One region of the Paenibacillus enshidis genome, then DNA from elsewhere that is predicted to be linked to it. Evidence: predicted binding sites of a transcription regulator. Region 1 holds the regulator's gene; each other region holds the start of a gene.

Region 1 (5,922 bases):
TGTCAATCCGGGAAGGCCGATTCCGCCCTTTATTACGGGATTAACGGGCATCACGGACGCGGATGTAGAGAACGGTCCTTCTCTGGAGGACATGATGGTCGAACTTGTCCCCCTGCTGAATGATGTTGTGCTCGTTGGACATAACGTCGCATTTGACTTTAACTTTTTGCAAAATGCCCTTGACCGCTGCGGATACTTGCCTTTCAGCGGGCGTATTCTGGATACGATGGACTTTCTCAAGATTCTGTTTCCGTCCTTATCCTCCTATCAGCTGGGCTTTGTCGCGGCCGATTTCGGGATCGTTCATGACCGTCCGCACCAGGCGGACAGCGACGCGCTTGTTACGGCTGAGGTATTTCTCAAATGCCTTGATGAGTTGAATGCCCTCCCGGTTCTTGCCGTACAGAGGCTTAGTGATTTGTTCGCGGAGGAGGACAGCGACCTGGCCTGGTTTTTCGACGGAATCAGGGAGCAGAAGGAAAGAGAGCCGGTGCAGGAGCTGGAGGGGCATACGTATTACCGCCAGTTTGCCCTTAAAGTGGATGACTGGACGGATATTGAGCCGCCACGCAGCGAGCCTGGCGATAATCCGTTGTCAGGCGTGAGCTTTGACGAGTACATGGAGCAAGTGCAGGAGCGGCTGCGGACGTCCCTATCCCATTACGAGGCGCGGGAGTCGCAGAACCAGATGATCGAGAGCGTCATGACGGCGCTCAGTGAAGAGAAACATTTGCTCATTGAGGCTGGAACCGGTACGGGGAAATCACTTGGATATATGCTCCCCTCGCTGTATCACAGCGTCAGGAACGGGGAAAAAGTGATGATCAGCACCCACACCATCAACCTGCAGGAGCAGCTGCGGGAAAGGGATATTCCGCTGCTCACACGCGCGGTCCCGTTTCCTTTCCGGGCGGCCGTGTTCAAGGGCAGGGGCCATTATTTGTGTCTGCGTAAATTTGAACATAAAATAAACAGAAGAGATTTCGTAACCCCGAAGGAAGATTTGCTCACAGCTGCACAGATGATAGTGTGGCTTGCGCAAACCGAAACCGGGGATGATGAGGAACTGAACCTCGGCAGCCGTGGCGGGGACTTCTGGGAAACGGTGGCCAGCGACTCCGACTCCTGCCTTGGCAGACAATGCCCATGGTTCCGCAAATGTTATTACCATAGAGCACGCCAGGAAGCCGGAACCGCAGATGTTGTGGTCACCAACCACTCCAAGCTGTTCACGGATGTCAAAGCCAGCCATCAACTGCTTCCCGCATATGAGCATCTGATTATTGACGAGGCGCATCATCTGGAAGAGGTGGCAGGCAAGCATCTGGGCATGCATATGAAATATTTCACGTTCGTCCATGCGCTGACCCGTTTGTTCAAGGACAGCAAGAACGGGCAGCTGCCCGTCCTGCGCCAGCAGCTTATGTCTTCCGGGCACGAGAAGGCCACGGAATGGGCGTATGTGATCGACAGCCTGTATCCGGCGATGGTGGAGGTTAAGGAGACCTGGGATAAGCTCAGCGATATGCTTTTCGGCATGCTGCCTGAACGGAGTGACGCTCCCCCGGGGGAGACCGGACAGTTCTCGGCTCGTCTCAAGCCTTCCGATAAACCAAAGGGTTGGACGGAGGCGGAGCAACTGGAAAATCAGATTTATGTTGCGCTTGGCGAGATCGTCCGCAAGGGAGACAAAATGTTGCAGGAAATCAAGGACGAGCAGGACGATTACGGTTCCGAGAGTCTGGTAACCGATATTACAGGGCTGGTTAAAGATTTGGCTGCCTTCCGTGACAGCCTGCGCTTTTTTATCAAAATGGATGATCTGACCACTGTATACTGGCTTGAAGCCAGCGGCCAATTTAAAGGGAAATCGTTGCAGTTTTACGCCGTGCCGGTGGATGTCAGCCAGCAGTTGAAGGAGATGTTTTTTGACAAGAAAAAAAGCGTTGTGCTCACCTCCGCAACCTTGTCCGTAGACAAATCATTCCAATATATGATCGACCAGCTCGGTCTTCAGGAGGCTGCGGAGGAGGGCGGTCTGCTTACCTCCCTGCTGCCTTCCCCGTTCAACTATCGGGAGCAGGCGCTGCTTGTCATCCCGCGGGATTTTCCGAGCGTAAAAGGAAGCGTGGGGGACGCCAGGTTCGTGGACATGCTCGTGGACTCGCTCCGCAGCGCGGCTGAGGTAACTCAGGGACGGATGCTTGTCCTCTTTACCTCGTACCGGATGCTCAAGCAGGTATACGAGCCGCTGAAGGAGGCGCTTGCTTCGAGTAAAATTACGGTGCTGGGGCAGGGTATGGATAGCGGCAGCCGCAGCAAGCTGACACGAAGGTTTCAGGAAGCCAAGGCGTCCGTGCTGCTCGGTACAAGCAGCTTCTGGGAGGGTGTCGATATTCCCGGAGAGGCTTTGACCTGTCTGGCTATTGTCAGACTGCCTTTTCAGCCGCCGAACAGCCCGTTGCTGGAGGCGAAGAGCGAACTGCTCCAGGAGCAGAAGAAGAACCCGTTCATGAAACTGTCCGTGCCGCAGGCGGTCATCCGCTTCAAGCAGGGCTTCGGACGCCTCGTCCGTACGGCCAAGGACCGTGGAGTAGTCATCGTGTATGATACCCGTGTCATCGAATCTTATTACGGAAAGCACTTCCTCTACTCACTGCCGGGACCGAAAATAGAGCATATGCAGACCGAGCAGATGGTGCCCCGGATTTCCGAATGGCTTCATACGGAAGCGGGCAGCTAAGCTCATTACGATTCATTAGTCCGTGAATTTAGGAGGATTATGCATGAAAGCAGATAAAATATCCGAAGCTGTGGTGCGCAGGCTGCCCGTCTACCTGCGCTACCTGAACGAGCTTCATAAACGGGAGGTCACCACGGTTTCATCCCAGGAGCTGGGGCAGAAGCTGGACCTGAATCCGGCGCAGATCCGCAAGGACCTGGCTTATTTCGGTGATTTCGGACGCAAGGGAATCGGCTACGATGTGATGTATCTGATCGATAAAATACGCCATATACTCAAAATAGACCAGCAAATCAACGTTGCGCTGGTGGGGGCTGGTAATCTCGGGCAGGCGCTGTCCAATTACAACGCTTATTTAAAGGATAATATGAAAATCGTGGCAGTCTTCGATTCCTCGCCAGCCAAGATCGGGCGGCAAATCAACACCCTGACCGTGCAGCCGATGGAGGAGCTGAGAGATACGGTCAGAAAGCTGCACATCCGGATCGGCATTATCACTGTACCGGATTTTGAAGCCCAGCATGTGGCTGACGAGATGATCGGGAGCGGGATAGAGGCGATTCTGAATTTTGCGCCAACTATCATCAAAGCCCCTGCGCATATTCGCATTCATGCGACGGACTTTACGACAGACCTGCTGAGCCTGGCCTATTACCTGGAGAACGGAAAGGATGACAATGAAGATGACGACCAATAAATGGCTGATAAAAAATGGGGCATATGCGGTGAACCGTGATGAAAAAGCGGTTGTCCACGGCTACATGATCATTGAAGACAGCCGGATCACCTATATCGGAGAAGAGCTGCCCGCAGGAGAGGAAGCCACAGAGGTGGTAGACGGCACAGGACTGCTTTTTCTGCCAGGTCTGATCAACACGCACGGCCATGCCGCCATGTCGCTGCTGCGCGGCTACGGAGACGATATGGTGCTGCAGGAATGGCTGCAAACGAAGATGTGGCCGATGGAAGCCAAATTCACCGCCTCGGATGTGTACTGGGGGACGTCGCTGTCTGTGCTTGAAATGCTCAAGGGAGGCACGACCGCTTTTCTGGATATGTATGACCATATGGATGAAGTGGCCAAAGTGGTCGAGCAATCCGGCATCCGCGCCAGCCTGATGCGCGGCGCCATCGGTCTATGCTCGGAAGAGGAGCAGCGTGCCAAGCTGGCGGAGGCGGTAGCCTTTGCGAAAAACTGGCACGGGCAAGCCGGCGGCCGCATTACGGCCATGATGTCTCCGCACGCGCCGTATACCTGCCCGCCAGCTTTTATTGAGCAGTTCGTGCAGGCGGCCCATGACCTCAATCTGCCGCTTCACACCCACATGTCGGAAACGGCCGCCGAGGTGGAGCAGAACGTGCGTGAATACGGTCTTCGCCCTGTTGCACATCTGGATAAGCTGGGCTTCTTCTCCCGGCCTTCCCTGGTTGCGCATGCCGTCCATTTGAATGATGAAGAGATTGCCCTGCTCGCCGAGCGCAAGGTGGCCGTTTCCCACAATCCGGGAAGCAACCTCAAGCTGGCCAGCGGTGTAGCGCGGGTGACAGACCTGCTTAAAGCGGGGGTAATCGTGTCGCTCGGAACAGATGGTCCGGCAAGCAACAACAATCTGGACATGTTCGAGGAAATGCGGTTGGCCGCTTTGATTCATAAGGGAGTTACAGGCGACCCGACGGCGGTCCCGGCGGGCGAGGCCCTGCGCATGGCTACGGAATATGGTGCGAAATCGATTGCCCTGAAGGAAGTGGGAGCGCTCGCCGCAGGCAACAAGGCCGATTTTATTGCCCTGAATATGGATCAGCCGCATTTTCTGCCGAAAACGGATTTGGTTTCCCATGCTGTGTACTCGGCCAGCGCCAAGGATGTTCTGCACGTCTGGGTGGACGGCCGTCAGGTTGTCAAGAACGGTGAATGCCTGACCATGGATGAGGAGCGGATCAAGCACGAAGCGCAAGCGGCGTTTACCGGCTTGCTCTCTCGCTGATCAAACCACACCATCGGAAAGGAAGCTTGGATTGAAAAACAGAAAAACGATGATCGCCTATGCGGTGTTTATTTTCATCCTGCTGTTGCTCGCCCTTTACTTGTACTATTCCTATGTAACCCAGGGGCAGAAACAGGAGGAGAGCGACGCCATTCTGAAAGCGAAACAGACAGCGGGGCTGGCCGCAACGGATAAGACGTGGAAAAGCGTGTGGACCGAAACCTATTGGGTGGTGGAAGGCACGGATGCCGAAAACAGAAAGATCATGGTATGGGTGCCTTTTCAAAGGGTAGAGGACGGGGCGGACATCCCGCAGCAGGGAACCCAGGGCGTGCACAGTGAGCTGCTGCAAAACGGAGTAAGCGAGGAGCAGATTCGCACAGCCATCATATCCGCAAATCCCGATCTTGAGATTGTGCGTCTGCTGCCCGGTGTTTTTAACGGGGAATATGTCTGGCAGTTGTTCTATAAAAGCAACAACAGCTATTTTTATCAATTTTACAAATTTGCGGACGGAAGTCCGGTAGGCACTCCTTTTCAACTTCCCAATACCCTTCAGTGACGGAGGGCGCATGAAACCTGATCATATGTGAGCGGAATCGCTCCGGCTGCGGCTGGAGCCTTTTTGCATATTTCTGATTAAAATATCCGTTTGTGAAAAATATTACATATCTTATAAACTGTTCAAACTTTGCCTTCGAAATATGATATACGATATAATATATTCAAGCTTATACTAGTGATAGAGCGATAGGTTAACAAGGCTCATTTTTTACTTTACGGTTCAAAAAAAAGTCCCAATACGTTTCTGCTGGCATTTCATGATCGAGAGGAGGGCGTTTTTTTGAAACTTCGTATTTTGCCTATAGCTTTAACGGCGATCATAACAGCTTCCGTGCTGTTCGGCGGATGGTTCTTGTACCGTCATATGGCGATTCAGAATCCGCTTCAGCAGGTAGTGACTCAATATCCGGGCGTTTCCAGCGCTCAAATAGCGATTAAACAGGATGAAGTCGTTTTGAAACTTGTGCTGCAACCGGATGCGGATCTGCGTGGTCTGGTACAGCAGGTCAAGAAAGAAGGCCAGTCCATTATCGGCAGCCGCCAGTTAAAGATGGACATCCAGGACCGCTCCAGCGTACAGCTGGATAAGTGGTGGTCACAGGCCATGTTCCCGATTGCCGAAGCGATGGA
Region 2 (5,922 bases), on a different contig from region 1:
GGAGGCCATTTACGAGTCGGCCCGGACAGGAAAAGCCGTGTACTTTGAGTAATGCAGGCCTGTTTGTTACAAATTAAGCAGCATATACCGGAATATGTACAAGGAGGAGTAAGGCATGAAGCTCGGAGTATTTATGGTATTGTTCGGCGACAGATCGCTTGAGGAGGCGCTTGATTTTGTGGCCTCCAGAGGAGTAAAGGCCGTCGAAATCGGCACGGGCGGCAATCCGGGCAACAAGCACTGCAGCCCTGCTGAGCTGCTGGAAAATGAAACGGCGCTTAAAAACTTCAAACAGGCGGTGGAATCCCGCGGCCTGATCATCAGCGCGCTGAGCTGCCACGGCAACCCGCTGCATCCGCAGAAGAAGCCGGCACAGTCGGACCACGAGGATTTTATCAATTCCGTACTGTTGGCGGAGAAGCTGGGGGTGCCTGTTGTCAACACCTTCTCCGGCTGTCCGGGAGACCATGAGGATGCCAAGTATCCAAACTGGCCGGTGGCTCCGTGGCCGAATGATTATCAGGAAATCCTGAAATGGCAGTGGGAGAACAAGGTCATCCCTTATTGGACGGAAACGGGCAAATTTGCGGCTGACCACAACGTGAAAATTGGCCTTGAGCTGCACGGCGGTTTCTCGGTGCATACGCCGGCAACCCTGCTGCGCCTGCGTGAGGCGGCGGGTGAAGTGATCGGCGCCAACCTGGATCCGAGCCATATGTGGTGGCAGGGAATCGATCCGGTGCAGGCGGTTCAAATTTTGGGCCGTGAAAACGCCATTCACCATTTCCATGCCAAGGATACGACGATTGATCCGGTCAATGTAAATAAATACGGTTTGACAGATATGCAGGACTATACGAAAATGCTTGACCGTGCCTGGCAGTTCCGGACCGTAGGATACGGTCATGATATGAAGACTTGGGCTGATATTTTAAGCGCACTGCGGCTGGTCGGTTATGATTATGTAGTAAGTATTGAGCATGAAGACGGTTTAATGTCGATTGAAGAGGGCTTTACAAAAGCTGTCCAAAATCTTCAGCCCATCATCATGGATGAACCCTTGGGAGATATGTGGTGGGTGTAAGTGGGTTTTAAACAATTAGGGGGAACAAGGCTTATGATCAACGTCACCATCTGGAACGAATATGTCCATGAAAAAATTCACGATGAGGTTAAAGCGGTATATCCGGACGGACTGCACAAGGCGATTGCCGACGGGCTGGCCGGTGAGGGCTTTGCCATCCGGACCGCTACGCTTGACGAGCCTGAGCACGGGCTGACTGACGAGGTGCTGAATACGACGGATGTGCTGATCTGGTGGGGGCATATGGCCCATGACCGTGTCAGTGATGAAATTACAGCCAAGGTCGTTCGGCGTGTCCAGCAAGGCATGGGATTCATCGTCCTGCATTCGGGACATTTCTCCAAACCGTTCAAGGCATTGATGGGAACCAGCTGTGATCTGAAATGGAGGGAAGCGGGAGAACAGGAGATTATCTGGTGTGTGAATCCGTCCCATCCGATTGCAGAAGGAATCGATTCCAAAATCGTGCTGGATCAGGAAGAAATGTACGGTGAATTTTTCGATATTCCAACACCGGATGAGCTGGTGTTTGTAAGCAACTTCGAGGGCGGAGAGGTGTTCCGCAGCGGCTGTACGTTCCGCCGGGGAAGCGGCAAGATCTTCTACTTCCGTCCCGGCCATGAAACGTATCCAACGTACTACAAGCCGGAAGTTCTGAAAGTAATCTCCAACGCGGTAAAATGGGCATATCCGGCGCACAACGCACAGCCCGTGTTTGGGAAGTCCGAGCCGGTGCGTCCTTTCAAAGAAATTCTGGTCTAAACAACGGAGCATATTATGGCGGAGCCCCAGGGGCCCCGCCTGTTTTTTTATATGCAGATTTGTGAGTAATGGCGAAAATACTCGCAACTCCTTTTAATTGCACATAAAATATGCTAACATGATATATACTAACAAAATGAAAGTATATGATACGGACTTGCAAAGAGGTGAAAATAATGGAGGGTCAACAGCAAGGAATGTGCCCGAGGTTTGAAACGGCATTTTCTTTTTTGGGAAAACGGTGGAACGGGCTTATCATCCAGTCCTTAATGAGTGGGCCGAAGAGGTTCAAGGATATCTCCAATCGGATTCCGTCCATGAGCGATAAGATGCTGTCGGAACGGATGAAGGATTTGGAGAGCGAGGGCATCCTGATACGGCATGTTTATCCGGAAACTCCGGTACGTATTGAGTATGAGCTGACACCCAAAGGTTGCGCGCTTCGTCCCGTTATGGAGCAAATCCAATTCTGGGCAGAAGAATGGGTAGAATAATCTGAATTAAATAGCGCAACACAACGGAGAGCCTGCCGAGGCTCTTTTTTGTTTTATTTGTGATTTTAATCACAAATAAAATTTAATCCTTTCGTTATACTTGCCTTAACGAGATTACAAGCGATGTTAGATACAAGGCTTAGAAGCAGCATCGCTTCAGGGGAGGCATTCACGTGAGTGGGACACGGGAGAAGCTGGTTGTCGTCGGCAATGGAATGGCAGGCATTGGAATGCTGGAGCAAATGATTAAGCTTGGCGGTCGTTATGATATTCAGGTTATTGGCAGTGAGCCGCATCCGAACTATAACCGGATCATGCTTTCCTACGTTCTTGAAGGCACGAAGACCATTGACGATATTGTCTTGAACGATTGGAGCTGGTATAAGCAGCATGGCATACAGCTTCATACAGGGACGACGGTGACGCGGATCGACGCTGAGGCCCGCAAGGTTCATACAGGGTCAGGGCTGGAAATCCCGTATGACAAGCTGATCATTGCCACAGGCTCGAAGCCGTTTATGCTGCCTATCCCCGGCATTGACAAGGATGGTGTTGTCGGTTTCAGGGATATTGCGGATTGTCAACGGATGAGGGAAGCTGCCTCCTCTTACCGCAAGGCCGCCGTCATCGGCGGGGGGCTGCTTGGTCTGGAGGCTGCGAAGGGGCTTGTCAGTCTGGGCATGGATGTAACCGTCGTTCATTTGATGGAGAACCTGATGGAGCGGCAGCTGGATCACAATGCCTCATCCATGCTGCAAGCTGAACTGGAACGTCAGGGCATCAAATTTGCCATGGGCAAACAGACCGTGGAAATAACAGGCGAGCAGCGGGTGAGCGGCCTGCTGTTTAAGGATGGCAGTCGTCTGGATGCGGATTTTGTGGTTATGGCAGTAGGTATTCAGCCGAATACGGCGGTAGCTGCCGGAAGCGGGATGAAGGTCAACCGGGGTATTGTCGTGGACGATTACATGCAGACCTCTCTGCCTGACGTATACGCCGTGGGCGAGTGTGTCGAGCATAGAGGTGTGTGTTATGGTCTCGTAGCGCCGCTGTTCGAGCAGGGCCTCGTACTGGCCAAGCGCTTATGCGGAGTGGATACGAAGCCATATGAGGGCTCTGTTGTGGCGACCAAGCTGAAAATTTCGGGCGTGGATGTCTTTTCGGCGGGAGAATTTATGGATACAGACGAGCATACGGTCATTTCGGCAAAAGACGACTGGAAGCGGACCTATAAAAAGGTGCTGCTGCGCGGCAATCAAATCGTCGGCGCCGTGCTGTTCGGAGATGTGAGCGAAGCCGCAAATCTGCAGAAGCTGGTGCGGCAGCAGGCTGAGATGAATGATGAGATCTATGGTTCCATTATGGGAACCGGCTGCTGTGGAGGCGGGGCCAAGGCAGCTTCGGTGGAAACGATGGCTGACGATGAAATCGTATGCGGCTGCAACGGGGTGACCAAACAGGCGATTGTGCAGGTGATTACGGAGCAAGGTTTGACTACTGTGGATGAGATTAAAGCTTGTACCGGGGCTACCCGTTCATGCGGCGGCTGTAAGCCGGTCGTGGAGGATATTCTCAAATATGTGCTTGGGGACGGTTTTGCAGCTGCGGCCAAAAAAGGGATTTGCGGCTGTACAGCGATGGGCCGGGATGAAATCGTGGCAGAGATCAAAGCGAAGGGACTGCAGACTGTCCGGGAAGTAATGCATGTGCTGGGCTGGTCCCAGCCGGAAGGCTGCTCCAAATGCCGGCCTGCCCTGAACTATTACCTCGGCATGATTTATCCTGATATGTATGAGGATGAAGCGGAATCCCGCTTTGTCAATGAACGTATGAGCGCCAATATTCAGAAAGACGGGACATTCACGGTCGTTCCCCGCATGTATGGCGGTGTAACTACGCCGGAAGAGCTAAAGCGGATTGCGGATGTATCGTTAAAATATGATGTCAAGGTCGTCAAGGTGACAGGCGGTCAACGGCTGGACCTGATCGGCGTGAAAAAGGAAGACCTGCCCAAGGTATGGGCGGAGCTGGATATGCCTTCCGGTTATGCATACGCTAAATCGCTGCGTACGGTGAAAACCTGTGTCGGCTCCCAGTTCTGCCGGTTTGGAACACAGGATTCCATGGGTATGGGAGCGCTACTGGAGCGCAAGTTTGAACGCCTTGATTTCCCGGCGAAGCTGAAGCTTGCCGTCAACGGCTGCCCGCGTAACTGCGCCGAGTCCTGCACCAAGGATATCGGGATCGTCGGCAATGACGGGGGCTGGGAAATCTTTATCGGCGGCAATGGGGGGATCAAGTCCCGGCTAGCCGATTCGCTCTGCAAGGTAAAGTCCGACGATGAACTGGTGGAAATCTGCGGCGCCGTCATGCAGCTGTATCGTGAGACGGCCAATTATTTGGAACGCACCTCTGAATGGGTGGAGCGGATGGGGCTTGACACCATCCGGGCCCAGGTTGTGGAAGATAGTTCGAACCGGAAAGCCCTCATGGAACGCATCGAGCTCGCCCTTGCCCAGGTTGAAGATCCCTGGAAGAAGCTGCTGCATGATCCGCACAAGCGAGATATACTGTTTGAGCATAAAGAGCCGGTGTTATAGGTGTAAGAAGACAAGAGCACATCAACAGGAGGAGATTTCATGCAAACAGTTACGGTTGGCTTCATAGAGGAGTTTCAGCAGCGGATCGGGCGGGTTATTCAGCTTCCTGGCCGGGAGATTGCCATCTTCCGAACCTTGGACGAGCAGGTGTATGCGGTTGATAACCGCAACCCGCACCCAAAGGGAGGGCCGCTTGCGGAGGCTATCGTATCAGGCCATTTTATTTATGATCCATTATATGATTGGAAGATTGATCTTGAATCGGGCAAAGTGCAGGCTCCAGACCATGGAAAGGTGCAGACTTATCCTGTGCAGCTGCGGGACGGCCAGGTTGTGCTTTCCATACCGCAATAAATCAATGCAAGCACTGAAACATGTAATGGATAGCTTGGCTTGGAAAAATGAATAGTTTGGCTTGAAAGAGGAATGTCCCATTGTCTAACGGCGGAGACTTTCCTCTTTTTTGTATTGGTTTTGCATATTCAGATCCTCGCACGTCCTGCCACTTTATACGTGCCTGAATGAAACCGGCGCGGCAGGTGGGCTTCAATCTGTCTGGCCGCTTCGCTGAACATTCCGCTGCAGGATGGGCACAAACGGCCTGTATGAACCGGCTGCTGGCATGATTCACAGGGATAAGACAGGTTTTTGTAGACACTGGGGAATTTGCCGTTCTTCACCCACACTGTCATGAGGGGGAGCGATACACCTGCTGCTTCGCACACTTCCTCGACAGTAGCGGCCGGATGACGCCACAAATGATCGAAGCAGAGGTCGAGCTGCCGGTCCATTTGGGCAGAGCACGCAGGACAGAGCTCTCTTAGATTGTTTTGATAGACTGATCCGCAGTTTGGGCAGTTGGAAACTTGCAGCTTCATACCGGTCACCCCTTTTTCCGAATCTGATGATATGTAGTAATATAATACTATGACTTAAAGACTATATCCATGAAAAAATAGGATATTAACACTAGATTCTCTGT
Region 3 (5,922 bases), on a different contig from region 1:
TGTCCGCATCCGCTGTGCGTGTATTTTTCCTTGCCCTCCGTCTGCTTACATCGTACCGTGGAAGGTCCGGTTGATGACATCGAGCTGCTGCTCGCGTGTCAGCTTGATGAAGTTGACCGCATAACCCGATACACGGATGGTAAGCTGCGGATAGTTTTCCGGATGCTCCATCGCATCCATCAGTTGTGCCCGGTCGAACACGTTGACGTTCAGATGGTGGGCATTGCTGCCGAAATAACCGTCCATCATGGATACCAGATTATTTTTGCGAATTTCCTCTTCTTTACCCAGTGCTTTCGGCACAATCGAGAACGTATTGGAGATGCCGTCCAAGCTGTGTTCGTACGGCAGTTTGGCTACCGAGCTGAGCGAAGCGAGCGCACCTTTTTTGTCGCGTCCGTGCATTGGATTGGCGCCGGGAGCAAACGGCTCGCCCGCTTTGCGTCCGTCCGGTGTAGTCCCCGTTTTCTTGCCATAAACCACATTGGAAGTGATTGTCAGGACCGATTGCGTCGGAATGGCATCACGATACGCCTTATGCTTGCGGATCATGCCCATAAAGCTTTCAACCAGGCCAACGGCGATGCTGTCGACACGGTCGTCATTGTTGCCGTAGCAAGGGAACTCCCCTTCAATCTCGAAATCGACGGCAATGCCCTGCTCGTTGCGGACCGGTTTCACCTTCGCGTATTTGATGGCACTCAGGGAATCGGCGGCTACGGACAGACCAGCGATGCCGCAGGCCATCGTGCGAAGGATGTCGCGGTCGTGCAGCGCCATTTCAATCCGTTCGTAGCTATACTTATCATGCATGTAGTGAATCACATTCAAGGTATTCATGTACAGTTTGGCGAGCCATTCCATCATCGGCTTGAAGCGTTTCATCACTTCCTCATAATCAAGCACCTCGGAGGTGATGGCCGGGAATTCCGGTCCGACCTGAGCCCCGGATTTTTCGTCCCTGCCGCCATTAATGGCATACAGGAGCGCTTTGGCCAGGTTGGCGCGGGCGCCGAAGAACTGCATCTGCTTGCCGATTTTCATGGCGGATACACAGCAGGCGATACCATAATCGTCGCCATAAATCGGACGCATCAGGTCATCGTTTTCGTACTGGATGGAGCTCGTTTCAATCGAAACCTTGGCGCAATATTTTTTGAACGCTTCAGGCAGCTTCTCGGACCACAATACCGTCAGGTTTGGTTCTGGAGCCGGTCCCAGGTTGTACAGGGTATGCAGGAAGCGGAAGCTGTTTTGGGTGACACGGGTTTCCCCGTTGACAGACATGCCGCCGATGGATTCCGTCACCCACGTAGGGTCGCCGCTGAACAACTGATTGTAGTCCGGTGTCCGCAGGAACTTGACGATCCGCAGCTTCATGACAAAATGGTCCACAAGCTCTTGCGCCTGCTCTTCGTTCAAGGTTCCTTCAGCCAGATCGCGCTGTACATAAATGTCCAGGAAGGAAGATACACGTCCCAGAGACATTGCGGCTCCATTTTGCTCCTTGATAGCTGCCAGATAACCAAAGTACAGCCACTGGAATGCTTCCTTCGCATTCACGGCAGGCTTGGAAATATCACAGCCGTGCTCTGCTGCCATCTGCTTCAGCTCGTTCAGCGCCCGGATCTGTTCGGACACCTCCTCACGCAGGCGGATGATTTCCTCGCTCATAGCATCTACTTCAAGGCTTTTCAACTGCTCTTGTTTATCTTGAATCAGGAAATCCACACCATACAGCGCTACCCGGCGGTAATCGCCGATAATGCGTCCACGTCCGTACGCATCCGGCAGACCTGTAATGATGCCAGCCTTACGGGCTGCTCTCATCTCATCCGTATAGGCATCAAACACGCCCTGATTATGCGTTTTGCGGATATTCGTAAATATATCTATGATATTTTGCGGGACCTCAAAGCCGTAGTCCTTGCAGGCATCGATCATCATCCGTATGCCGCCGAACGGCTGCAGGGAACGTTTGAACGGGGCATCTGTCTGCACACCGACGATTTGTTCCTTGTCCTTGTCAATGTAACCCGGTCTGTGGGAGGTGATCGTTGAAGGAGTGTTCACATCCACATCCAGCACACCGCCGTTCGCCAGCTCCTTCTTGGTCAGATCGGAAATAATCGCCCAAAGCGCCGTCGTATTAGAGGTCGGGCCAACGAGAAACTCTTCATTGCCGTAATATGGAGTAATGTTCAGCTCAATAAAATGGTTGACATTAACTTCCCGGCTCCACTTGCCATTTTTAAACCCGCGCCATCCTGATTGCTGTTCCTGTACTTCTCTCTCAATCACCGACATGTCTATCCCTCCATGATTTTGTTCAGGATCTCTTTACATTTCCATTGTAAAATAATGAAGCTTGTTCTTATGTGATAAAAATCACAATATAAGTGATTTTTATCACATAGTCTATTTCTGCCCATTTGCAGCCCAAGCCCTCCTTCATCGGGAGAGCCTGGTTGCTTGAGATCAGCCGTTATTATTGGTCAAATCGCCCATAGAAAGCGTTGCGGTACACTTCGGCCAGCTCGCTGACCAGCGGCAGCTTCGGATTGGCAGTGGTGCACTGATCCTCAAACGCGCGGTCTGCTAGATAGTCGACACGTGATTCGAAGTCTTTCGGGTCAAAGCCGAGCTGCTGGAACGACTCCTCGATGCCCAATGTTTTGTTGAGCTTGCGGATGGCGTCGATCAGGCTGTCTACCCCTTCTTCCGTCGTCCGTGCAGGCAGACCGAGAATGCGGGCAATTTCCGCATAGCGCTCATCCGCCACAAAGTGCGAATATTTAGGGAACGACGCGAATTTCGTAGGCTTCTTGGCGTTGTAACGAATGACATGCGGCATCAGAATCGCGTTAGTACGACCATGTGCAGTATGATACTGGCCGCCCCATTTATGCGCAAGGCTGTGGTTAATGCCCAGAAAGGCGTTGGCAAACGCCATGCCAGCCAGAGTGGACGCATTATGCATTTTTTCGCGCGCCAGTTTATCGCCAGTCAATGCCGATTGCTCAAGGTACTGGAACACCAGTTGGATCGCCTTGATCGCCAGACCATCGGTATAATCGCTGGCCATCACCGAGACATAGGCTTCAATCGCATGGGTCAGCACGTCCATACCGGTATCGGCGACAGCGGTTTTAGGCAGCGAATATACAAATTCAGGATCGATGATCGCCACGTCCGGAGTCAGCTCATAGTCTGCCAGCGGATATTTGGTATTGCCCAGCTTTTTGTCCGTAATCACCGCGAATGATGTGACCTCCGAGCCTGTACCCGATGTTGTCGGAATGGCTACGAATTGGGCCTTCTGGCCAAGGCGCGGATATTTATAGATCCGTTTGCGGATATCCATAAACTTCTGCTTCAGATTGTTGAAGTCGGTATCCGGATATTCATAGAAGAGCCACATGCCTTTGGCCGCGTCCATCGGGGAACCACCCCCGAGCGCGATAATGCAGTCTGGCTGGAAGCGGGCCATCATTTCCGTGCCGCGCTCCACCGTTGTTGTCGATGGGTCCGGTTCTACCTCAGAGAACACCTCGATCGCTACAGGGTTTTGGCGCTGACGCAGGTAATGCGTCACACGGTCAACATAGCCGAGCTTCACCATCATCGGGTCGGTAACGATCGCCACCCGTGTAATGTCAGGCATTTTGGCAAGATACTGTGTCGAGTTTTTCTCAAAATAAATTTTGGAAGGCACCTTGAACCACTGCATATTCACCGTACGTTTCGCCACCCTTTTCACGTTGATCAGGTTTACTGCTGATACGTTGGACGCGGTCGAGTTCCGCCCATACGATCCACAGCCCAGCGTCAGGGACGGCAGATTCGTGTTATAGATATCCCCGATGGCGCCATGGGTCGAAGGCGAGTTGACGATGATGCGGCCGGTTTGCAGACGGTTGGCAAATTTCTGGATCACTTCTTCATTATGGGAGTGGATGGCCGAAGAGTGGCCCATGCCGCCGAATTCGACGACCTGCGCCGCACGCTCGATCCCCTGTTCCGCATTTTTCACTTTATAACAGGCCAGCACCGGGCTCAGTTTTTCTGCAGACAGCGGATATTTCGGTCCTACGCCTTCCAGCTCGGCTACGATAATTTTTGTGCCTTCCGGAACAGTGATGCCGCAAATCTCAGCGATTTTCATAGCAGACTGGCCGACGATAGCCGGATTAACAGCACATTTTTCCACATTCATCGCACCGCTGGTCAGCTTGGCAGCTTCTTCCTTGTTGACGAAGTAGCAGCCGTTGGCGGTCATCAGCTTTTTCACCTGGTCGTATATGGCTTCTTCTATAATGACAGCCTGTTCTGATGCGCAGATCATGCCGTTGTCGAACGATTTCGAGAGGATGAGGTCTGTTACGGCCTGTTTGATGTCGGCGGACTTTTCGATGAAGCAGGGCACGTTGCCTGGACCAACGCCAAGCGCCGGCTTGCCGCAGCTATAAGCCGCTTTGACCATGCCTGATCCGCCGGTTGCCAGAATAAGCGCCACATCGGGATGATTCATCAGAGCATTCGTTTTATCCATGGTCGGAGCTTCAATCCACTGGATGCAGTTTTCCGGCGCTCCATGCTTGACAGCCGCTTCGAGCAAAATTCTGGCCGCTTCCTTGCTGCATTCCTGGGCGGAAGGGTGGAAACCGAAAATGATCGGGTTGCGGGTCTTGATGGAGATCAATGCTTTAAACATCGTTGTGGATGTCGGATTCGTGACCGGAGTTATCCCCATAATAATGCCGACCGGCTCAGCAATTTTCTGAAAGCTGTCAAAATCGTTATCTTCGATAATACCTACCGTTTTGTTATATTTAATGTTGTGGTAGATATATTCGGTAGCAAAGATGTTCTTCGTAATTTTATCCTCATACACACCACGTCCGGTTTCTTCAACGGCTTTTTTCGCCAAATACATATGCTTATCCAAGCCTGCAAGCGCCATCGCCTGCACAATTTCGTCGATCTGCTCCTGGGTCATATCCATGAACGCCTTTTGTGCGGCATTCGCCTTGTCAATCAATGTCTGGATATACTGCTCTGCCGTCTGCTGTGTTTCCGCCGCTTTTGCTGCCTCATTTTTTACGGCCATTCCCCTCATCCTCCTGATCACTTTGGATTGGCTCCTCTTGATGAACTGATCTTAGCACCCTGCCAAATCCTCAAGTGTGATGTTTTTAACAAAATTTAAATAAATTTTGAATTCATTAGTGAAAATATTCACATTAAACGATGCACTCAATTGCTCCTCAGGTAACGCTGCTTCCGAAACTTTTCATTTGCAACATGGTTCTCATCCTCCCTGTATTTGTTTCGTTTCTCTTTACGGTTTGATCGTATCACAGCCGATATTTCAATTATGTGATTTTTTTCACAATATAATTCAAGTTTGATTTTTATTTTAGTGAAAACAATCACAAAGTTTGGAATTTCGCCACTTTTCGCCTTTCTAACAGCCCCAAAAATCACCGCCACAGGTATATAATTAATTTTGAAATACGAAAGTTGCAAATACACAGATTTGTGAAACACAGACATTAACAAAGGGGAAATGGAAGATGAGAAACCCTGAAATGGTCATCGAACACAGAGGCAATACCGTCTGCTTCTCTCCAGGAAGCTTCAATCAACTGCTCGCGGTCATGAAGGACCGGCATATTCCCGAAGGCGCTCACCTGTTTTGGGAAGGAGACACGTCGGACAAAATCTTTTACCTGAAGCAAGGCCGTGTCAAAGTTACAAAAACGACGGACGAAGGCAAAGAACTCATTCTCTATATGTATCAGACGGGCGACCTGATCGGACAGGCGGACCCTTTCTTCGGCACGAAGCACAGCTTTTCCGCCGAGGTTCTGGAAGACAGTGACGTTGGTGTGATCGATCATCATGATCTGGAGCTTCTCA
Region 4 (5,922 bases), on a different contig from region 1:
GGATATGAGCCAGCCGCTCGGCTTCGCAATCGGAAATTCGCTTGAGGTCCAGGAAGCGATTGATACGCTGAAGGGACAGGGGCCACAGGATTTGGAGGAGCTGTGTCTGGCGCTTGGCAGACAGATGGTCTATCTGGCGCAGAAGGCCGATTCGCTGGAAGAAGCGGAAGAGAAGCTGAAGGAAGCGATCCGCAGCGGACGCGCGCTGGAGAAATTCAAGGAGTTCATCGCCAATCAGGGCGGAGATCCGTCCGTGGTGGATCATCCCGAGCGGCTGCCGCAGGCGGCCTACCGGATTGAGGTTCCGGCACGGCAGGGCGGAGTGGTAGCCGAGATGGTGGCCGACGAAATTGGCACGGCAGCGATGCTGCTCGGCGCAGGTCGCGCCACGAAGGAATCCGAAATTGATTTGGCGGTCGGTATTATGCTGAACAAGAAAATCGGCGACAGCGTGCAAGTGGGAGAATCGCTGATGACCATTCATGCCAACCGGGAGAATGTGGATGAGGTGTTGGAAAAAATTTATGCGAATGTGCGCATTGCGGAGCATGCGGAAGCTCCCGTACTGCTGCATGGTGTCGTAACGGAGTAATGCAAAAGACAGGCCTTTAGGGACTAAATTCCAGGGGCCTGTCTTTTTCGTAGTATGTATGGATTTATGTAATTCTTACTAAATTCATTGGAATTATAATAAATAGATTGACTCGGATAATTCAATAGTGTACTATTCATTTTGCCGGGATTGTCCCGCATTTAAAATATAAAATTAAGAGAGAAGTGAAGGATATGAAGAAATTCAGTTTGTTGACCTTGATGCTGGCATTTACGATGGTTTTGCTGGCAGCTTGCGGCGGCAATGCCAATAATGCTGCTTCCAATAACACAGCTAACACAGCTGCAGGCAGCGAGGAAGCGGCCAATAATGAAGCGCAAAGCGGGCTTGAAGCTGTTAAAGCCAGCGGCAAGCTGCGGATCGGTACCGAAGGTACATACGCCCCCTTTACGTTTCATGATGAATCCGGCAACTTGACTGGCTTTGACGTGGATATTGCCCGGGAAGTGAGCAAACGGATCGGGGTGGAGCCGGAGTTTATCGAGACACAATGGGACGGCATGTTCGCCGGACTGGATGCCAAACGTTTTGACGTTGTGTTCAATGAAGTATCTATCAACGATGAACGTAAGGCGAAATACGATTTCTCCGATCCATACATCGTATCCAAAGCCGTGCTGATCGTACATCAGGACAACAATGATATCAAAGGTTTTGCTGATCTGAAGGGTAAAAAGTCCGCACAGTCGCTGACGAGCAACCTGACAGAAATTGCAAAGAGTAACGGCGCTGAAATCGTAGGTACAGAAGGCTTCAACCAGGCGATTGATCTGCTGCTCTCCAAGCGTGTTGATGCAACCGTCAATGACGGGTTGTCTTTCCTGGATTTGAAGACACAGCGTCCGGATGTACCGCTCAAATCGGTTGCGGAAGCCGACAATGCTGCAGAGAGCGCAGCATTGTTCAACAAAGGCAGTGATGATCTGGTGCAGGCCGTGAACAAGGCATTGGCCGATATGAAGGCTGACGGAACCTATCTGACCATTTCCAAGAAATATTTCAGTGAGGATGTTTCCAAATAAGGTCCGGGTCATCCCTGGATGATCCTCAAGGGACTGCGAATTGACTGTAAAAGGATGTCTGGCTGATGGACGATCGCAAAATACAGATATTAATCGATTCCTTTTGGCCCCTGCTTAAAGCAGGGGTTGCTTTTACGATTCCGTTGGCGCTTATTTCCTTTGCGCTCGGCTTGATCTTAGCTTTGGCTACCGCACTGGTACGGCTCTCCAATTGGAAGATCCCCAATCTGATCGCCCGCTTCTACGTATGGGTCATCCGCGGCACGCCGCTGTTGGTACAGTTGTACATTATTTTCTACGGTCTTCCTTCCATCGGAGTTGTGCTGAATCCGTTTCTTGCCGCCATCATCGGTTTTACGCTGAGCGTGGGGGCTTATAATTCGGAGATTTTCCGGGCTGCGATCCAGTCCATTCCGACAGGGCAATGGGAGGCGGCCTCCTCATTGGGCATGACGAGGGCGCAGGCGTTGCGCCGTGTCATTTTGCCTCAGGCTGCGCGTGTATCGGTGCCACCACTCGGAAACTCATTTATCAGTCTGGTGAAGGATACATCACTTGCAGCCACTATTACCTATATAGAGATGTTTCGCGCGTCACAGCAGATTTCGGCGACTACGTATGAACCGCTGCTTGTATACACTGAAGCCGGTGTGATTTATCTGGCATTCAGCTCGGTGCTGTCTGCGCTGCAGAATTATCTCGAAAAACGGACAAGCCGTCATGCTGTCAAATAAGGAGAGGGTGCCGATGATCGAGATCCGCAATTTGCATAAATCGTTCGGCCCGCTGCAGGTGCTGAAGGGAGTAGATCTGACGCTGGAGAAGGGCAAGGTGCTTGTTATTATCGGTCCCTCGGGGTCGGGCAAAACAACGCTGCTGCGCTGTCTTAATCTGCTGGAGGTTCCTGATCAGGGGACACTTGGACTGGGAGGGCTGTCGCTGAGCTTTGGAGCGAAGCTGAAGAAAGAAGATGTGCTGGCTTTGCGCCAGAAAACAGGCATGGTGTTCCAATCGTATAACCTGTTTCCACACATGACTGTTGTACAGAATGTGATGGAAGGGCCTGTGACCGTGCAGAAGAAGGATAGAACGGAAGCCCGGACACGTGCTCTGGAGCTGTTGGGCAAGGTTGGGTTGGCTGAAAAGGCCGATGCCTACCCGCATCAGCTGTCCGGAGGGCAGCAGCAGCGAGTCGGTATTGCCCGGGCAATGGCAATGGAGCCTGAAGTGCTTTTGTTCGATGAGCCGACTTCAGCGCTTGATCCTGAGCTTGTCGGCGAAGTGCTGAAAGTCATGAAGCAACTGGCGTCCGAAGGGCGGACGATGGTGGTCGTGACCCATGAAATGAAGTTTGCCGCCGATGTGGCGGATAAAGTCATTTTTATGGACGAAGGTCACATCGTTGAACAAGGGCCGCCACAGCAAGTGCTCGGCAATCCGACCAGTTCGCGGGCAGTGCAGTTCCTGCGACGCATCAGCGGGCAGGAGGAGTAAATTGAATATGGTAAAAGGCTGTCTATCAAGCATTATTAGCTTGGAGGCAGCTTTTTTGTTCATAAAAGTGTTCATTAAAAATAAGTTCAAAACCGAAATCGGTTGAGCGGGGACAAGTGCGATAGCGGTTGAACGCTCCGAGAACGAACCATTCCGCCAATCGCAGTTGCCTTTCGTCAACTCGCAAGGTTCCTCGGACAGCCTCGATGGCTATGAAGTCCCAGGCTTACTCAGTCAGGCTTATTTCCCGTTCAGAAGATTGATCAATTCATCCCCGAGGCTGACGCCCATTTCTGTAAGCTGTTTGATCTCCTCGGCAGTAATGTCGTCCAAATGCGCGCCGCAGCAGATGGCGAAATTCCCGCGGAACTGCTTGCGCAGGCGGACGGCGATTTCCTCGGTAATGTAGAACTCCTTGTGGTTTTGCAGCTGCACCGTTTGCAGCGGCTCCAGCCGGGCACCTGCGGTGATGGTCCCCAAATGGGGACGGTCGCCCCCGGACAGCAGCACGACCACGTCCTCGCCCATAAAATAAGCATCCAGTACAAGCCTGATCCGGCCTGCCGTTCTCTCCAAATGAATCATAAAAGCTGCTCCCCTTCACTACAGCACTCAGGCCCATCCACCCAACCGCATTAGTTTTGTATCTGCTTATAAATCATATATTACCTTGCTTCTTTCACGGCAGCCAGCGGCTTGCATTCATGAAACGAAATTCCCTTTCTTTTCATATTGTGTAAAAATAAAAAAACCGCAGACTCATCGTCCGCGGCTGCAGGTCATTGCGTATTCGCCTCTTAATGACAATGTGTAGAAGATGTCAGCCCTGGTTATTCATTTTTTTGGTGTGATATAAATCACAGTGACATGCGGAGGTAAGTGCTATTTTCAAAGTTAGGTCTTGTGGGAGCCGGAGGCCGGTCCTTCGTTTTCCTGCGAAAAAAAGAGACAAAGAAGGTTATCCGGAATGAAGTGGACGGGAAGATACGAGAGCTTCAGCGCAACTGGTTTGCGCAAAGACTTGGCTTCAGGCTTGATCGTAGCGGTCGTGGCGGTGCCGCTGGGAATGGCCTTTGCCATCGCTTCGGGCGTGAAGCCCGAATACGGGCTGTACACCACGATTATTGCAGGCATTCTGATTTCGCTGCTGGGAGGTTCAAAGTTTCAGATCGGTGGCCCTACGGGAGCGTTTATCCCCGTATTGCTGGCGATCGTGATGCAGTATGGATATGAATATCTGTTAATCGCGGGCCTTATGGCTGGCGTACTGCTTGTTTTGATGGGAGTATTCAAGCTCGGAAGCTTGATCCGCTTTATTCCCCTGCCGGTCACGGTAGGTTTTACGAGTGGAATTGCGGTGATCATATTCAGCGGCCAGATCGCCAGCTTTCTCGGGCTGAAGGGCGTCGAGCGGCATGAGAGCTTTATTTTGAGCATGAAGGAAATCGCGCTGCACTTGCCTTCGTTTAACCTATACAGTATCTTGACGGCCAGCCTCAGCCTGACGGCCATGCTGCTTGTGGCGAAATATGCGTCGAAAATCCCGGCCTCCCTGGCTGGTCTGGCTTTATCGACCGCTGCTGCGGTCTGGCTGTTTCCGGGGAAGGTGGAAACTATCGGTTCCGCCTATGGAGCTATCAGTTCAGCGCTGCCAGGACTGTATTTTCCCGCACTGACATGGGAGACGATGCTGATGATGCTGCCCTCCGCGCTGGTAATCGCGCTCTTAGGGGGCGTAGAATCTTTACTGTCCGCCGTTGTGGCAGACAATATGACCGGTTCACGCCATAACAGCAACCGGGAGCTGATCGGTCAAGGGATTGCCAATATCGTAACCCCGCTGTTTGGGGGAATTCCGGCCACAGGGGCCATCGCACGTACAGCCACAAATATTAAAAACGGTGCTGTTTCTCCTTTTTCAGGCATCATTCACGGAGTAGTGGTGCTGCTTATTGTTATGCTCTTTGCGCGCTATGCGTCTTTTATCCCGCTGGCGGGCATGGCCCCGATTTTGATGGTGGTGGCATGGAATATGAGTGAACGGCAACATTTCATGCAAATTTTGCGCCTGCGGAATGGGGATTCTGTAGTGCTCTGCCTGACCTTTCTGCTGACGGTTTTCACCACATTGATCATGGCTGTGGGAACGGGCATCCTTCTGGCGGGAATATTGTATATCCGCGGACAGGGAAGCCTTGCGTCTGCACTGCAGGCTTTTCGTCAACAAAGCTCGTCACAGACGGCCGTGCAAGTGGAGAAACCCCGCACACACCGGATACGCTAACTAAAATTCGAGTTTGTTTGACGGTTGTTTTCGATGGAATGATGATGTTATAGAAAATAACGAATGAAGATAGAAAATTTCTATTCGGCTTCCATAGCGCACTGAGAATTTGCGTGAAGGGAGCCTTCTTTCGTCATAATTCCTACGAAAAATGAGAGTGAAGTGTAGAAAAACACCCCTTTTATAGGTCTTTATGATCATTATAAAATGAGAAAAAAGTATCAAAATCATATAAATTTCCAAAATAGAGCTTGCCTGGTGTCAACATGATAACTATACTGACTTTAGTGGTAACTGAATTTTCCAATTTCATCTTTTCATTTCCAAACTTTCACCTTTTCAACTCTTCTTTTTCTTCTCTCAGTATTTCCCTCCATGATCGGCTCTCAATGCTTCAACTCTATTTGACAAATTCATAGACTCTTGAAGGAGGTGATTCAGGCAAAGAATGACCTGCACGCCGGAACATGTCATTTGTCATAATCCAAGTAAAAGGAGTGGAGAAGTTT

The links. The regulator Rex, encoded in region 1, represses fermentation and respiration genes when NADH is low (regulators of the CRP and FNR family bind a similar motif). The targets are predictions, from matches to a motif close to TTGTGAAATATTTCACAA.
Region 2: a site for Rex is predicted at 2,398-2,415, ahead of nirB (nitrite reductase large subunit NirB). Genes of this name have one in related genera too.
Region 3: a site for Rex is predicted at 2,377-2,394, ahead of pflB (formate C-acetyltransferase). Genes of this name have one in related genera too.
Region 4: a site for Rex is predicted at 3,975-3,992, ahead of lpdD (prenylated flavin chaperone LpdD). Genes of this name have one in related genera too.

The regions. Positions count from the first base shown of each region.
Region 1 is NZ_JBHHMI010000002.1:288,665-294,586, reverse strand. Features, by position in the region: gene dinG (ATP-dependent DNA helicase DinG, 3'-5' exoribonuclease type) at 1-2,743, shown strand, start outside; gene ACE41H_RS03910 (redox-sensing transcriptional repressor Rex) at 2,787-3,440, shown strand; gene ACE41H_RS03905 (amidohydrolase) at 3,427-4,728, shown strand; gene ACE41H_RS03900 (cell wall elongation regulator TseB-like domain-containing protein) at 4,760-5,290, shown strand; gene ACE41H_RS03895 (hypothetical protein) at 5,573-5,922, shown strand, end outside.
Region 2 is NZ_JBHHMI010000044.1:263-6,184, reverse strand. Features, by position in the region: gene ACE41H_RS24285 (Gfo/Idh/MocA family protein) at 1-52, shown strand, start outside; gene ACE41H_RS24280 (sugar phosphate isomerase/epimerase family protein) at 116-1,084, shown strand; gene ACE41H_RS24275 (ThuA domain-containing protein) at 1,118-1,846, shown strand; gene ACE41H_RS24270 (winged helix-turn-helix transcriptional regulator) at 2,023-2,340, shown strand; gene nirB (nitrite reductase large subunit NirB) at 2,514-4,940, shown strand; gene nirD (nitrite reductase small subunit NirD) at 4,980-5,294, shown strand; gene ACE41H_RS24255 (hypothetical protein) at 5,423-5,818, opposite strand.
Region 3 is NZ_JBHHMI010000015.1:70,054-75,975, forward strand. Features, by position in the region: gene pflB (formate C-acetyltransferase) at 46-2,307, opposite strand; gene adhE (bifunctional acetaldehyde-CoA/alcohol dehydrogenase) at 2,489-5,110, opposite strand; gene ACE41H_RS16710 (Crp/Fnr family transcriptional regulator) at 5,577-5,922, shown strand, end outside.
Region 4 is NZ_JBHHMI010000010.1:164,578-170,499, reverse strand. Features, by position in the region: gene ACE41H_RS13705 (pyrimidine-nucleoside phosphorylase) at 1-592, shown strand, start outside; gene ACE41H_RS13700 (amino acid ABC transporter substrate-binding protein) at 787-1,635, shown strand; gene ACE41H_RS13695 (amino acid ABC transporter permease) at 1,701-2,369, shown strand; gene ACE41H_RS13690 (amino acid ABC transporter ATP-binding protein) at 2,383-3,129, shown strand; gene lpdD (prenylated flavin chaperone LpdD) at 3,370-3,714, opposite strand; partial or broken gene ACE41H_RS13680 (SulP family inorganic anion transporter) at 4,097-5,332, shown strand; gene ACE41H_RS13675 (S8 family serine peptidase) at 5,921-5,922, shown strand, end outside.